2 regions of the Paenibacillus sp. FSL R5-0713 genome follow, and region 1 is predicted to be linked to the other one. Evidence: a T-box and tRNA genes for the amino acid it is inferred to sense, from the RefSeq annotation. Region 1 holds a T-box; the other holds one or more tRNA genes.
What was found. A T-box is a leader RNA that pairs with one kind of tRNA and senses whether it is charged. The one in region 1 lies ahead of trpS (tryptophan--tRNA ligase), so its partner is inferred to be a tRNA-Trp.

Region 1 (6,859 bases):
TTGAATATATATGAAAGGCTGCAATTCCGTGTTAACAAACACAGGATTGCAGCCTTTTTTTGTACAGAATCCTTATTTTTGATTCTCAAATATTTTGTCGCAAATGAACGAAAAAACTCACTTTAAGGAAGGGGAATGGCAATTAATTGCGCAATTTATAGTTAAAAATACCCAAGTTTGCCGTTGTTTGTTGAACATGCGCAAATGATGTCATATAATGAGCCGTAAGTCCTTGTTACATAGGACTATAAGCATGTAGGAGGAGTGTTATTATGAAAATCGACCAGCTTTCATTAGCACGTCAGTTAGATTTAGTATTTAAAGAGCTTGATCATGAGTTGTCAGGGTTAGATTCAGGAGTAGTTTTTGTGCAAATACGAAACAACGTAATTGGGAAGTTCGGTATTCGACATAATCCGATAACTGGACGGGATGGGCAGATGGATTTGGAAGAGAAGGGACTAAACGAAACCCAGAGAACTTCTTTCCGGGCGATGGCACTGGAAACTTTGAAATTCAAACGCAATTGGACACATGGCGAAATATCGTACGACTTCACAGTAAGACAAGGTATGATTCTGGTAGATGCAACAATGGAGTCCAATTACAATATGGCGAGTCTCATGATTCGTTACCCTAGAACCAATACATACAAGGATTCTGATATGGAGTCGACCTCATAATTCGTTACACAAGAGAAAGCGGCACTTCCGAAGAAGGCCGCTTTTGGATTCTGCTTAGCTCAAGCAATAATTACGAGCTTACGAACGACCCGATAATTGCTGCTCAGCGATTTGCACCAGACGTTTAGTGATGTATCCACCCAGAGAACCTGTCTCACGGGAAGTATAGTTACCGTAGTAACCATCTTGTGGAATAGTTACACCCAGCTCTTGTGCAGCTTCCATTTTCAATTGTTGCAATGCTGCAGTTGCTTGGGGAACGACCAGGTTGTTGGAGCGGCTACCGCTACCTTGGTTTTGACCTCCGTACATATGTGTCACCTCCTTATGGGTTGGTGATGTTAGTATGGTTAGAGAATAAGGAAATATACATGATATGGCGTAAGGAAATATATGGTTAATTATTGGTGCGCGGATCACATAAAAAAGCCGACCCAATGTGGGTCGGCAAGTTGTACATGGTATCGAAATATATGTTGATCAGCTCACTTAGTCTGTAGGAGGTATAACCTCAATACGTGTAAATAGCTCAACAGGCTGTTCCGGTTCCAGGCGAATCAATCCCGTCTGTTCATCCGATAAATCCAAATTAGGTGCATCCGGAAGCCAAGTGTACGGTTCAATGCACAAAAACTGATCGGATTCCCCTTTGGTGAAGAGAACCCAGTGTTTGAAAAATGTTTCATCTGCTGAATATTTCAGCGTATATCCATCTTGCCTCCGTAAGTAAGCCGCAGCCGGTTCACCTTCGGTAGCTTTCAACAGCGTATCCCAGTTACGTCCCTGCAAGTTGATGCCTTCGTTAAGAGCAGACCATTCACCCAGGGATTCCAGCTCACCTGTTGGTAGTTGTTCTTCATTCTGACCGTATATTCCGGAAACAGGAAGTTGCAGTGTCCAATCGGCAGGTTTGCCGTCTAACAAAAACCATGTATGATAGCCCATCCCAAAAGGAGCAGGCGTTGAGCTCAGATTGGTGACTCGCAGACGCTGGCTAAATACAGCGTTTTGCAGACTGAACGTCATCTCAAGTTTCAGAGGAATCGGGAATTGAGCCATCCAGTGTTCTTCATTTTCAGTCAATAATTCGGTCGTAATTGCACATCCGTCTTCATCTTCCTCGATATCACTGACACACCAGGATTGGGTACGGTGGAGACCGTGAATATGGTTGTCATTTGCCGTGTTCTGATCGAACTGGTAACGGACACCTTCATATTCGAATTGTCCCCGATGAATGCGTCCTGGTGGAATCAGGAGAGGAACGCCAAAATGGTACGGCTTCTGCAGATAAAAGGCAAGATCGTCTTCATCCGGACGGCGGACGATATCCCTGTCCTGCACTAAATCCCGAATAGAAATAATGTTATTTCCAAGACGTGGCAGCAGGGTGATTTCCAATTCACGGCTATGTAGGATATACGTGTCGTAACCATTCCATTGGCCTTTGGTCACTTGTTTCATATCGATGCTCCTTTTCCCACTTGAAATCTGTCTGCGAGCAGTTGTAATGATTGGACTGCTGCAGGCGTGTCATTGTGTACATGCCAGCTATTTCCTGCGCTGCTTCTTGTGAAGCAGGCATGTTAATAAGCAATTCCATCATAACAGATTTCGGTGTCTCGGGTAAAAAAGTTCAACTCATTTTGACATTCGCGCCTGTGCGCATTAAGATGGAACTCTAAAGGTACGTATTCAAATTGAATGATATAAATCGATGACAGGGATAAGTAGGCCAAGAGAATTCTCTTCAGAAAGCCGGTGGTTGATGCGAACCGGTGTGAACTCTTTACTGAATGGACCCTTGAGTGTGGATTTGAACAGGTTAAGCCAGAGGCGGGCTTGCCTCACTAGAGTCTGCCGTATAATCCACGTTACGGAACAATGAAGGCGTTTCTTCAGCTTGACTTGATTGAGGGTCAGGGGCAATGGAAGAAAAGCGAATAAGGGTGGCACCACGGTCTCACGTCCCTTGCGGATGTGGGGCCTTTTTGCGTTCGCAGAGAATGGCAGGAGCTTTTTATATACAATCAGGGAGGCGTTATGTGCAATGAAAACAGTACTTTCAGGTATTCAACCAAGTGGTAAGCTCACATTGGGCAACTATATTGGTGCAATCAAAAATTTTGTAAAACTCCAGCATGACTATCAATGTCATTTCATGGTGGTAGATCTTCATGCCATTACCGTGGCTCAAGAGCCAGCAGCATTGCGTGAACAATCGGAAGCGGTAGCTGCGCTGTTTCTTGCAGCAGGTATTGATCCTTCGAAATCTAACGTATTTCTGCAATCCCATGTACCGCAGCACGCCGAATTGGGCTGGTTGATGACGACGCTGACCTCCATGGGTGAGCTTGAACGTATGACTCAGTTTAAGGATAAATCATCCGGTAAAGATTCCGTTGGTGCCGGACTGTTCGTGTATCCATCATTAATGGCGGCTGATATTTTGTTATACAATGCTGATCTTGTACCAGTAGGTGAAGACCAGAAGCAGCATCTGGAGCTGACACGTGATCTGGCTGGGCGTTTTAACCACCGTTATGGGGAGTACTTCACCATTCCAGATCCGTATATCCCACAGGTAGGTGCACGGGTAATGTCACTTGATGATGCCTCTTCGAAGATGAGTAAAAGTAATCCTAATGCCGGCAGCTATATTGCCTTGCTGGATCCGCCGGATGTCATTCGCAAAAAGATCAGCCGTGCCACTACAGATTCGGGACGTGAAGTCGTCTATGATCCGGCAAACAAACCGGAAGTTAGTAACCTGATGAGTATCTACGCGGAATGTGCGGGTATGACGCTTAAGGAAGTAGCTGAGCGTTATGAAGGCAAGATGTACGGTCCGTTCAAAAAAGAACTGGCTGAAGTGGTTGTGTCTGTTATCGAACCGCTGCAACAACGATATAATGAGATTCGCGAGTCTGGCGAATTGGCCGATGTTCTGGAGACGTCAGCTCGTCGTGCAGAAGAAGTTGCTTCTCAAACGTTGAATGCAGTGAAAGAACGTATGGGGTTTGTTCCTAGACGTAAACTGTAGTGCTGCTGAACAAAATTATAGTTAAAGAAATGAATAGTTAACATAAATAAAGAGGAGTCCTATTAAGGGCTCCTCTTTATTTATACGTTCAAACTTGCGTTAGAATATGACCTGCTCAAGAAGTGGGCTCTGAAGTAGCCGAGCGAACTTCCTGCCGTTCTTTTTTGGCACGAATGACAAAGCCCCAGCCAATGTTGGCAATGGACAGGACGAACAAGAGCGTAGCAAGCCAACCGGAGTAAGAGATTGTGATTGCTGTAACCGTTAACAAGATAATGGATGAAAATGCGAACCATAAGGATAAACCTTTGCTCATTGGGAAAAACCTCCATCTACAAATTTAGTAAAATTCCGTATAACCTGAAGCCTACGAGCCATAATAATCTTGCAAGCTTGCAATGACATTACAGACACAGATTGAAGGGAGATTATAAATATGGCTCAAGGATCTCGTTCTAACAACTTGGTGGTACCTCAAGCAAATTCTGCATTGCAACAATTGAAAATGGAGGCTGCACAGGAACTAGGTGTAACTATCCCGCAAGATGGTTACTATGGTAACTACACTTCCCGTGAAACAGGATCTTTGGGTGGATATATCACCAAACGTCTGGTACAAATCGCTGAGCAGTCTCTGGCTGGGTCTGGCAAATAATTTATCTTAACCAACAGCAATAAAAGAATAAACAGAAAGCCCGGGGCGGAAACGCTCCGGGCTTTCTCGCGTATCAGTTCCTATAATTGATTGTGCCTTGCCATGCTCACTTCGTCAAGGGCGTGCGGATAAAAGTTTTTTATCCATCTTCTCATCGCTTAACCAGCCTACATACGTATCAATCGTTTCAAAATTCCGGTCCATCACAATTACAGCGACAAATGGATATTGTTTTCGGTGTCGATAACGTACATCTGCCCAGCGGACCTTGTAACCGGCAGGCAGTTCTTCCACTTCTGCCACCGCATAAGAGGTGAAGTAGAGGAAAGCACTGACTTCCGGTGATTTGCGTGAAGCAGCAACGGCCGCATGAGTAGAAGACGAGGCGTGCAGACTCCATACCAGATTAGAACCATCCATTTTGCCGATCACATAACTGCCGTCCTCGACTCGTTTAACCACATGCCAGCGATTCCAGGATATCGTTGGAATGACGATGTATTTAGCCTGTTCTGGGCTATTATCTAAACGTCTGACTTTTCTGACCGCTTGTGCACGAGCAATCGTTCGCCATATATAATATATACCGGTCAAACTATACAGCGTAACGAAGAGTGGTGCAGGGGCGATCAGATCAAAGGCCCATAACAGGATAGCTACGACATGCGTAGTGAATAGAAACGGATCAAAAATATGAATGATGTTCCAGGCGATCCAGCGTTCCGTAAAAGGCCGGGCGGCTTGGGTTCCATAGGTGTTGAACAGATCGGTGAATACGTGAAAGCCTACGGCTACAGCGGTCCAGATGGCAACGTGTCCAATGGGGACACCAGGGAATATCAGGGCAATGACGCCGGTGATGAGCAGAACCCATAACAGGAGAAATGGCAGAGAGTGTGACAAGCCCCGATGATTCCGAATGTAAAGTGAGTTGCTTTTGAGACGTAACGCAGTATCGATGTCAGGGGCCTGGGAGCCAGCAATCGTGCCAACCATTACCGCAGCTGCAAGCATTGGACTCGTTGCGACAACAGGATCAACATAAGCCAGACCAGCTAGACCAATCCCCATGACAAAATGTGTAGAGGTATCCATAAACGTCTCCTTTGTGTGGTGTATCGTTCTAAGGCATATTACTTCTCTATCTAGGTGATACCCATATATAGTGTATAATATCCGTCTGTCCGGATGCAAAACATCCCTAATTTCAAAGTTATGATAATAACTTGGTCCATACCCAATAAATGTACGTAGTTTGTCAAACTATTTTGGCATTTCTTATGATAAACTTTATATCGGAAACAGAGAGAAATTTCATCAGAGTATACGAGGTCAGCTTGTTCAATAAATATGTATGGGCATTGTTACGACAAACCGTTACAATAATATAGAATCTCATAAAAAGTAGGTTTCTTGGAGTACATATGTCACAGTAGATGGATGAAGCGAAACAATTGTGATTTTGGATTTACTTATGTATGCGTATTCATAAGAGAAGATACAGAAGGGACGAGGAAGATGCTGAAAAAGTACATATGGACCTGGATACTACTCGGGCTCGCACTGATTATGGTTGTGTATCTGATGTGGGGCACATTATTTGTCAGTAAGGAGAAATTACCCGAGATTCGCGAGATCCAATCCTTTTCCATGGAAAATGTAGATGGCAGTACGGTATCACTGGAGGATACTCAAGGGAAAGTCCGTTTGTTCTACTTTTATTTCACCAGTTGTCCGGATGTCTGCCCTATTACGACGTTCACGTTATCCCAAGTGCAGGATCTGTTGAAAGAGGACGACACCTTCGGTAAAGATGTCTCGTTTGTATCCATTTCATTCGACCCGAAAGTCGATACGAGAGAGAAGATTAAGACGTTTGCGGATCGCTTCCATGCGGATTATTCCGGATGGTACTTCTTGCGAGGGGATATGGACAAAACAAAACAGTTCGCCAGGGATTCATTCCAGATCCTGATTGAAGGCGAGAATAAGGACGATTTTGCCCATATGAATATGATTGGCTTGGTGGATCAGAATAACCAGCTGCGCAAGGTATATAATGCGTTTAATACAGAGGACGTTGTACCTGCTGTCATTGCCGAGGATATTCGCAATCTGATCAAGGAATAATCACTGGATAACTGTAAAGGCTGCCTTCAGGTTGGATATCAACCTAAGGCAGCCTTTTGGCATTTCTTTTAAAAGGAAGGATGTTCAGGGTATTGGATGTATGTCTCTAACCCGGCTTTCTCCAGCTGGGCAATGATATACTCATCAGGTGTTCCTTCCACACCCGCATATCCTCGTCGTGTATACATCTGTACTGCATCCGGGAATGCATCCCGAAGCACACCTCTAATTTTTTTGCCGGAACTGTCATTATCCATAAATAAATAAACTTCATCATACCCGACTTGTTTACGCAATGTCTCCAGCTTAAGTGAATTAAGCGTTCCAAACGTGCATAAAATGTTGATT
Region 2 (6,859 bases), 110 kb from region 1:
TGATCCGGGGGTGTCCGAATGGGGAAACCCAGCTGGGGTAATTTCCAGTTACTCACAACTGAATACATAGGTTGTGTAGAGGCATACCAGGGGAACTGAAACATCTAAGTACCCTGAGGAAGAGAAAACAATAGTGATTCCGTCAGTAGCGGCGAGCGAACGCGGAGAAGCCCAAACCAGAGAGCTTGCTCTTTGGGGTTGTGGGACGTCTCACATGGAGTTACAAAGGAACCGGTTAAGCGAAGAGGTCTGGAAAGGCCCGCCAAAGAAGGTAAAAGCCCTGTAATTGAAAGTCTGTTCCCTCCGAGACGGATCCCGAGTAGTGCGGGGCACGTGAAACCCCGTATGAATCCGGCAGGACCATCTGCCAAGGCTAAATACTTCCTAGCGACCGATAGTGAAGCAGTACCGTGAGGGAAAGGTGAAAAGCACCCCGGAAGGGGAGTGAAATAGAACCTGAAACCGTGTGCTTACAAAAAGTCAGAGCCCGTTTTAGGGGTGATGGCGTGCCTTTTGTAGAATGAACCGGCGAGTTACGTTCCCGTGCAAGGTTAAGGTGAAGAGCCGGAGCCGCAGCGAAAGCGAGTCTGAATAGGGCGATGTAGTACGTGGACGTAGACCCGAAACCGGGTGATCTACCCCTGTCCAGGGTGAAGGTGCGGTAACACGCACTGGAGGCCCGAACCCACGCACGTTGAAAAGTGCGGGGATGAGGTGGGGGTAGCGGAGAAATTCCAATCGAACTCGGAGATAGCTGGTTCTCCCCGAAATAGCTTTAGGGCTAGCCTCGGAAAACAGAGTCGTGGAGGTAGAGCACTGATTGGGTGCGGGGCCCGCAAGGGTTACCAAGCTCAGTCAAACTCCGAATGCCATAGACTTACTTCCGGGAGTCAGACAGTGAGTGCTAAGATCCATTGTCAAAAGGGAAACAGCCCAGACCATCAGCTAAGGTCCCCAAGTGTGTGTTAAGTGGGAAAGGATGTGGAGTTGCACAGACAACCAGGATGTTGGCTTAGAAGCAGCCACCATTGAAAGAGTGCGTAATAGCTCACTGGTCGAGTGACTCTGCGCCGAAAATGTAACGGGGCTAAACACACCACCGAAGCTATGGCTTGATGCTTGCATCAGGGGTAGGGGAGCGTTGTATAAGGGTTGAAGGTGTACCGTAAGGAGCGCTGGACATTATACAAGTGAGAATGCCGGTATGAGTAACGAAAAGATCAGTGAGAATCTGATCCGCCGAAAGCCTAAGGGTTCCTGAGGAAGGCTCGTCCGCTCAGGGTAAGTCGGGACCTAAGGCGAGGCCGAAAGGCGTAGTCGAAGGACAACAGGTCGAAATTCCTGTACCACCGTAAGCCGTTATGAGCAATGGGGGGACGCAGTAGGGTAGTGACGCGGACTGATGGATGTCCGTCTAAGCAGTAAGGCTGATGTGTAGGCAAATCCGCACATCATTAAGGCTGAGCTGTGATGGGGAGCGAAAATTGTAGTAGCGAAGGTCATGATCTCACACTGCCAAGAAAAGCCTCTAGCCAGGTGAAGGTGCCCGTACCGCAAACCGACACAGGTAGGCGAGAAGAGTATTCTAAGGCGCGCGGAAGAACTCTCGTTAAGGAACTCGGCAAAATGACCCCGTAACTTCGGGAGAAGGGGTGCCCCGGTAGTGTGAATAGCACGAGGGGGCCGCAGTGAAAAGGCCCAAGCGACTGTTTAGCAAAAACACAGGTCTGTGCGAAGCCGTAAGGCGAAGTATACGGGCTGACGCCTGCCCGGTGCTGGAAGGTTAAGGGGAGTGGTTAGGAGCAATCCGAAGCTGTGAACCGAAGCCCCAGTAAACGGCGGCCGTAACTATAACGGTCCTAAGGTAGCGAAATTCCTTGTCAGGTAAATTCTGACCCGCACGAATGGCGTAACGACTTGGGCGCTGTCTCAACGAGAGATCCGGTGAAATTTTAATACCTGTGAAGATGCAGGTTACCCGCGACAAGACGGAAAGACCCCATGGAGCTTTACTGCAGCTTGATATTGAATTTGGGTACGATCTGTACAGGATAGGTGGGAGCCTTTGAAGCGTGAGCGCCAGCTTGCGTGGAGGCAACGTTGGGATACCACCCTGATCGTATCTAGGTTCTAACCTGGTACCGTAATCCGGTGCGGGGACAGTGTCAGGTGGGCAGTTTGACTGGGGCGGTCGCCTCCTAAAGAGTAACGGAGGCGCCCAAAGGTTCCCTCAGAATGGTTGGAAATCATTCGAAGAGTGCAAAGGCATAAGGGAGCTTGACTGCGAGACCTACAAGTCGAGCAGGGACGAAAGTCGGGCTTAGTGATCCGGTGGTACCGCATGGAAGGGCCATCGCTCAACGGATAAAAGCTACCCTGGGGATAACAGGCTTATCTCCCCCAAGAGTCCACATCGACGGGGAGGTTTGGCACCTCGATGTCGGCTCATCGCATCCTGGGGCTGAAGTAGGTCCCAAGGGTTGGGCTGTTCGCCCATTAAAGCGGTACGCGAGCTGGGTTCAGAACGTCGTGAGACAGTTCGGTCCCTATCTGTCGTGGGCGTAGGAAATTTGAGAGGAGCTGTCCTTAGTACGAGAGGACCGGGATGGACGTACCGCTGGTGTACCAGTTGTTCCGCCAGGAGCACCGCTGGGTAGCTATGTACGGACGGGATAAACGCTGAAAGCATCTAAGCGTGAAGCCCCCCTCAAGATGAGATTTCCCAGTATGTAAGACCCCTTGAAGACGACGAGGTAGATAGGCTGGGGGTGGAAGTGCAGCAATGCATGGAGCTGACCAGTACTAATCGGTCGAGGGCTTATCCAATAGCAAGTTGTAATTCGCATGTTTCGTTTCGAATCTAGTTTTCAGAGAACGATCTCTGAAGCATATTCCCTGATAGCTCAGTTGGTAGAGCACTCGACTGTTAATCGAGTTGTCACAGGTTCGAGCCCTGTTCGGGGAGCCATATGGAGAGGTGTCCGAGCTGGCCGAAGGAGCACGATTGGAAATCGTGTAGGCGTCACAAGCGTCTCGAGGGTTCGAATCCCTCTCTCTCCGCCATAATAACAAGGCCCGTTGGTCAAGGGGTTAAGACACCTCCCTTTCACGGAGGTAACAGGGGTTCGAATCCCCTACGGGTCATATTAACTTCAAAAAAAGAAGTTGATTTTTACAACAAGATTGTGATATGATCATAAATGTGTTGTTCGGAGGCTTAGCTCAGCTGGGAGAGCATCTGCCTTACAAGCAGAGGGTCGGGGGTTCGATCCCCTCAGCCTCCACCATATTATATTTTATAACGACGCGGGGTGGAGCAGCCCGGTAGCTCGTCGGGCTCATAACCCGAAGGCCGCAGGTTCAAATCCTGCCCCCGCAATTAACTTTCCTTGTGAAAGTACTATGGAACCGTGGTGTAGTTGGCCTAACATGCCTGCCTGTCACGCAGGAGATCGCGGGTTCGAATCCCGTCGGTTCCGCCATTTAATCTTTACATGAGGCAAACTGTTCACTACATCTGCTGTATGGCACTGATGCCCTATATAAAGTGTAAGGAATTAAGATTAGACTTTATTATGGCTCGGTAGCTCAGTCGGTAGAGCAGAGGACTGAAAATCCTCGTGTCGGCGGTTCGATTCCGTCCCGAGCCACCATTTTCAAAACAATTTAATATGCCGGTGTAGCTCAACTGGTAGAGCAACTGACTTGTAATCAGTAGGTTGGGGGTTCAAGTCCTCTCGCCGGCACCATGTAATCCTGGAGGATTAGCGAAGTGGCCAAACGCATCAGACTGTAAATCTGCTCCCGTACGGGTTCGGTGGTTCGAATCCATCATCCTCCACCAGTTTTTAGGGGCATAGTTTAAAGGTAGAACAACGGTCTCCAAAACCGTTGGTGTGGGTTCAATTCCTGCTGCCCCTGCCAATTAACTTTTAAGAAATTTAACCTTTTGTGGCGATCGTGGCGAAGTGGTTAACGCACCGGTTTGTGGATCCGGCATTCGGGGGTTCAATTCCCCTCGATCGCCCCTTTGTTTTTTCATTTTTTATTGGGGATTAGCCAAGCGGTAAGGCAACGGACTTTGACTCCGTCATGCATAGGTTCAAATCCTATATCCCCAGCCATTATGCGGACGTGGCTCAGCGGTAGAGCATCGCCTTGCCAAGGCGAGGGTCGCGGGTTCGATTCCCGTCGTCCGCTCCAAAATATGGCGCCATAGCCAAGTGGTAAGGCACAGCTCTGCAAAAGCTTTATCCCCAGTTCGAATCTGGGTGGCGCCTCCAGTATATGCCGGCGTGGCGGAATGGCAGACGCGCTCGACTCAAAATCGAGTGGGAAACCGTGGAGGTTCGAGTCCTCTCGCCGGTATATTGAATAGCCCTACATGTTGCTTATGCAATGTGTAGGGCTATTTTATTTTATGCAGATTTTTGTACAGTAAAGAATATTGGACTTTAATAAACATTGACGTATGATTATATTCAGTATATTGTAGATAAGTAAAGTCTTTAATTTAGAGGGAGTGAAGCAAAGTGAATAATGAAAAAAATGTATCGGATACCGATCTGTTATTTAATCTTTCTGTATGGGAAGAGGCATGGAAAAATCGTCCGAGAAGTCCAAAATATAAAAAGAAAAGCGCCCCATTTAATACAGAAGAAGCATTTGAACGATGGGCTAGGGATTATCATGTACAGTCGTTCTCTGAAGAAGGGAAGCAACGTTCTGAGCGTATTATGAATTGGATTGAGAATCAAGGTGTGGAGTTCGAGGGATTATCCATTTTGGACATTGGAGCTGCTTCGGGCATATTCACCATTCCTTTTGCAGAAAAGGGAGCAATTGTGACTGCAGTTGAACCATCTGAGTTGCTTGTCTCCCTGATGAAAGAGACGATACCTACAGCTCTTGAATCTAATATCGAAATCGTTAAAGAACGGTATGAGGAAATCTCCATTCAGGATAAAGGCTGGGAGAAGAAATATGACTTTGCATTTGCATCCATGTGTCCGGCAATGTCAGATTGGGAAACGATCGAGCAGGCAATCAACTGTGCCCGGAAGTATGTGTATATAAGCACTATGGCTGGACAGAAGGAACACACATTAATGGATGAACTTAAGGATGTACTGGGGGTAACTTCTACATACAAGGCTGGTGATATGGGATATATTCAACAGTTACTGTATTTAAAAGGTTATTCATACACTATGATCATTACGAGAGAAGTTAACTCATTTGAAGTACCAGTGGAAGAGATTATCGACAAGCTGCCAGAATTGCTTAATACGTATGAGTTACCATCGGATGAAGATTCTCTTAGTCTGGCTGAGAAATACATCCAAGATACATACAAGGATCGTACGGTGACCTTCTCACGTGGAGCAAGGTTCGGGAAGATTCTGATCCAACTTGAACAGCCAAACATGAAAACAGTTCATATTAAGGATAAGCGATAAATCGTATAGGCTTGTTATGTGTACAAGGAGAATCAGCAATCGGGAGAAACAACGTGGTCTAACGTCTGAGATGACGCTAGGAAGCCTCACGCTGGCACACAAGAAGATGTATATGTGAAACAGATGAAGTTTGAAGGTAAGTTATTACAAGAGAGAGCAGGATCGTTGCTCTCTCTTTTTTTTAATTTCATTAAAACTTAAAGTGCATTGATCCAAGTCCTCGATTCCTTGAGCCTATAAAGCTTAATCAATGAACTGCATATGGGCTAAAGGAATACTTAAATCCAATATCGAGACCACGGTAAAAACTAAGCCTGAAACTCGACACGAGACACGAAACACGAAACGAAACACGTAGTTTACTTCCTACTGCATAGTTCTGCATTCTGCTTACGCTCACGATACTGACCGGGGGTGATTCCTTCCCATTTACGAAATGACCGAATGAAATTTTGCGGATTGTTGTACCTAAGTCGTGCTGCGATATCTTTAACGGTTAGATCACTTTCGTCCAGCCATTTTTTAGCGATGTTAAATCGGTACTTGGTTAAATATTCACTAAATGAACAGCCTGTCTCTTTACGAAAAACACTACTTAAGTAGTTGGCATTGTAGTGAAGCTTCAAGGCACACTGCTCAAGCGTCAGATCCTTATCATAATCTTGATGAATCATGGCAATCATTTTCTCTGATATATGCTGATATTGGGCAACCTGTCTCGCTTTAAAAACCTGAATGACGGGCAAGATGACTTGATGGTTAAACCATTCCTCAACTTCAGCAGCGTACTGCAAACGATGAAGTTCATGAAACATCGATCCACGGCCTTGTGAGATCTGCCCGAGACGTATGCCGGAATCCTGAGTCATCTGCAAAATATGCGTGAGCAGCCTCGTAAGAGCCACCTGATATTCTTCTGGGGAACACTCCATACCAAAGATCACTTCAAGAAGTTGTTGCAGAAGAGTAGGTGCCTGGACTTCATCCGCACTTTGAATAGCTTGGATCAACGAATATTCCAATGATTCTGGGTAGGTCATGGAGCAAGTGGGAGCATAATGATCAATGTTCTCATACTGAAAGATAATACCTGGGCCCAGCTTCATCCGATGCTTCAGTGCCTCCATTGCCTCTAAATAAGCCTGAGGAATGTGGTATAAGGAGTTATGCGGCTGGCTGAAGCCTATGCTAACTTGAAGAGCTAGAATTTTATTAATTTGGTGTTGTAACTGGTCTGTTAATACATATAGCTGCTGTGAAAAAACAAATTGATCCTCTTCAACAGTGCCAATCACCGTGACTACCGTTTGTTCCATAACAATGGGAAGCAATTGTTGGTCATGCACCACCGTTTCCTCTAATATATTTTGAATAGCGAATAACAGGAGGTCACGATCATT

Region 2: it has a tRNA-Trp gene. The T-box ahead of trpS (tryptophan--tRNA ligase) is inferred to sense a tRNA for this amino acid. The anticodon was not compared.

The regions. Positions count from the first base shown of each region.
Region 1 covers NZ_CP150229.1:5,541,120-5,547,978, reverse strand. The annotation lists gene MKZ12_RS24675 (O-methyltransferase) at 270-683, shown strand; gene MKZ12_RS24670 (alpha/beta-type small acid-soluble spore protein) at 762-995, opposite strand; gene MKZ12_RS24665 (aldose 1-epimerase) at 1,173-2,147, opposite strand; T-box leader at 2,392-2,659, shown strand; gene trpS (tryptophan--tRNA ligase) at 2,734-3,726, shown strand; gene MKZ12_RS24655 (hypothetical protein) at 3,842-4,042, opposite strand; gene MKZ12_RS24650 (alpha/beta-type small acid-soluble spore protein) at 4,163-4,381, shown strand; gene MKZ12_RS24645 (metal-dependent hydrolase) at 4,496-5,476, opposite strand; gene MKZ12_RS24640 (SCO family protein) at 5,900-6,511, shown strand; gene MKZ12_RS24635 (toprim domain-containing protein) at 6,580-6,859, opposite strand, start outside.
Region 2 covers NZ_CP150229.1:5,647,980-5,654,838, reverse strand. The annotation lists rRNA gene MKZ12_RS25200 (23S ribosomal RNA) at 1-2,826, shown strand, start outside; tRNA gene MKZ12_RS25195 (tRNA-Asn) at 2,893-2,968, shown strand; tRNA gene MKZ12_RS25190 (tRNA-Ser) at 2,972-3,063, shown strand; tRNA gene MKZ12_RS25185 (tRNA-Glu) at 3,073-3,144, shown strand; tRNA gene MKZ12_RS25180 (tRNA-Val) at 3,212-3,287, shown strand; tRNA gene MKZ12_RS25175 (tRNA-Met) at 3,306-3,379, shown strand; tRNA gene MKZ12_RS25170 (tRNA-Asp) at 3,405-3,482, shown strand; tRNA gene MKZ12_RS25165 (tRNA-Phe) at 3,578-3,653, shown strand; tRNA gene MKZ12_RS25160 (tRNA-Thr) at 3,674-3,749, shown strand; tRNA gene MKZ12_RS25155 (tRNA-Tyr) at 3,759-3,844, shown strand; tRNA gene MKZ12_RS25150 (tRNA-Trp) at 3,851-3,924, shown strand; tRNA gene MKZ12_RS25145 (tRNA-His) at 3,955-4,027, shown strand; tRNA gene MKZ12_RS25140 (tRNA-Gln) at 4,050-4,124, shown strand; tRNA gene MKZ12_RS25135 (tRNA-Gly) at 4,129-4,203, shown strand; tRNA gene MKZ12_RS25130 (tRNA-Cys) at 4,210-4,283, shown strand; tRNA gene MKZ12_RS25125 (tRNA-Leu) at 4,290-4,368, shown strand; gene MKZ12_RS25120 (methyltransferase domain-containing protein) at 4,533-5,459, shown strand; gene MKZ12_RS25115 (helix-turn-helix domain-containing protein) at 5,819-6,859, opposite strand, start outside.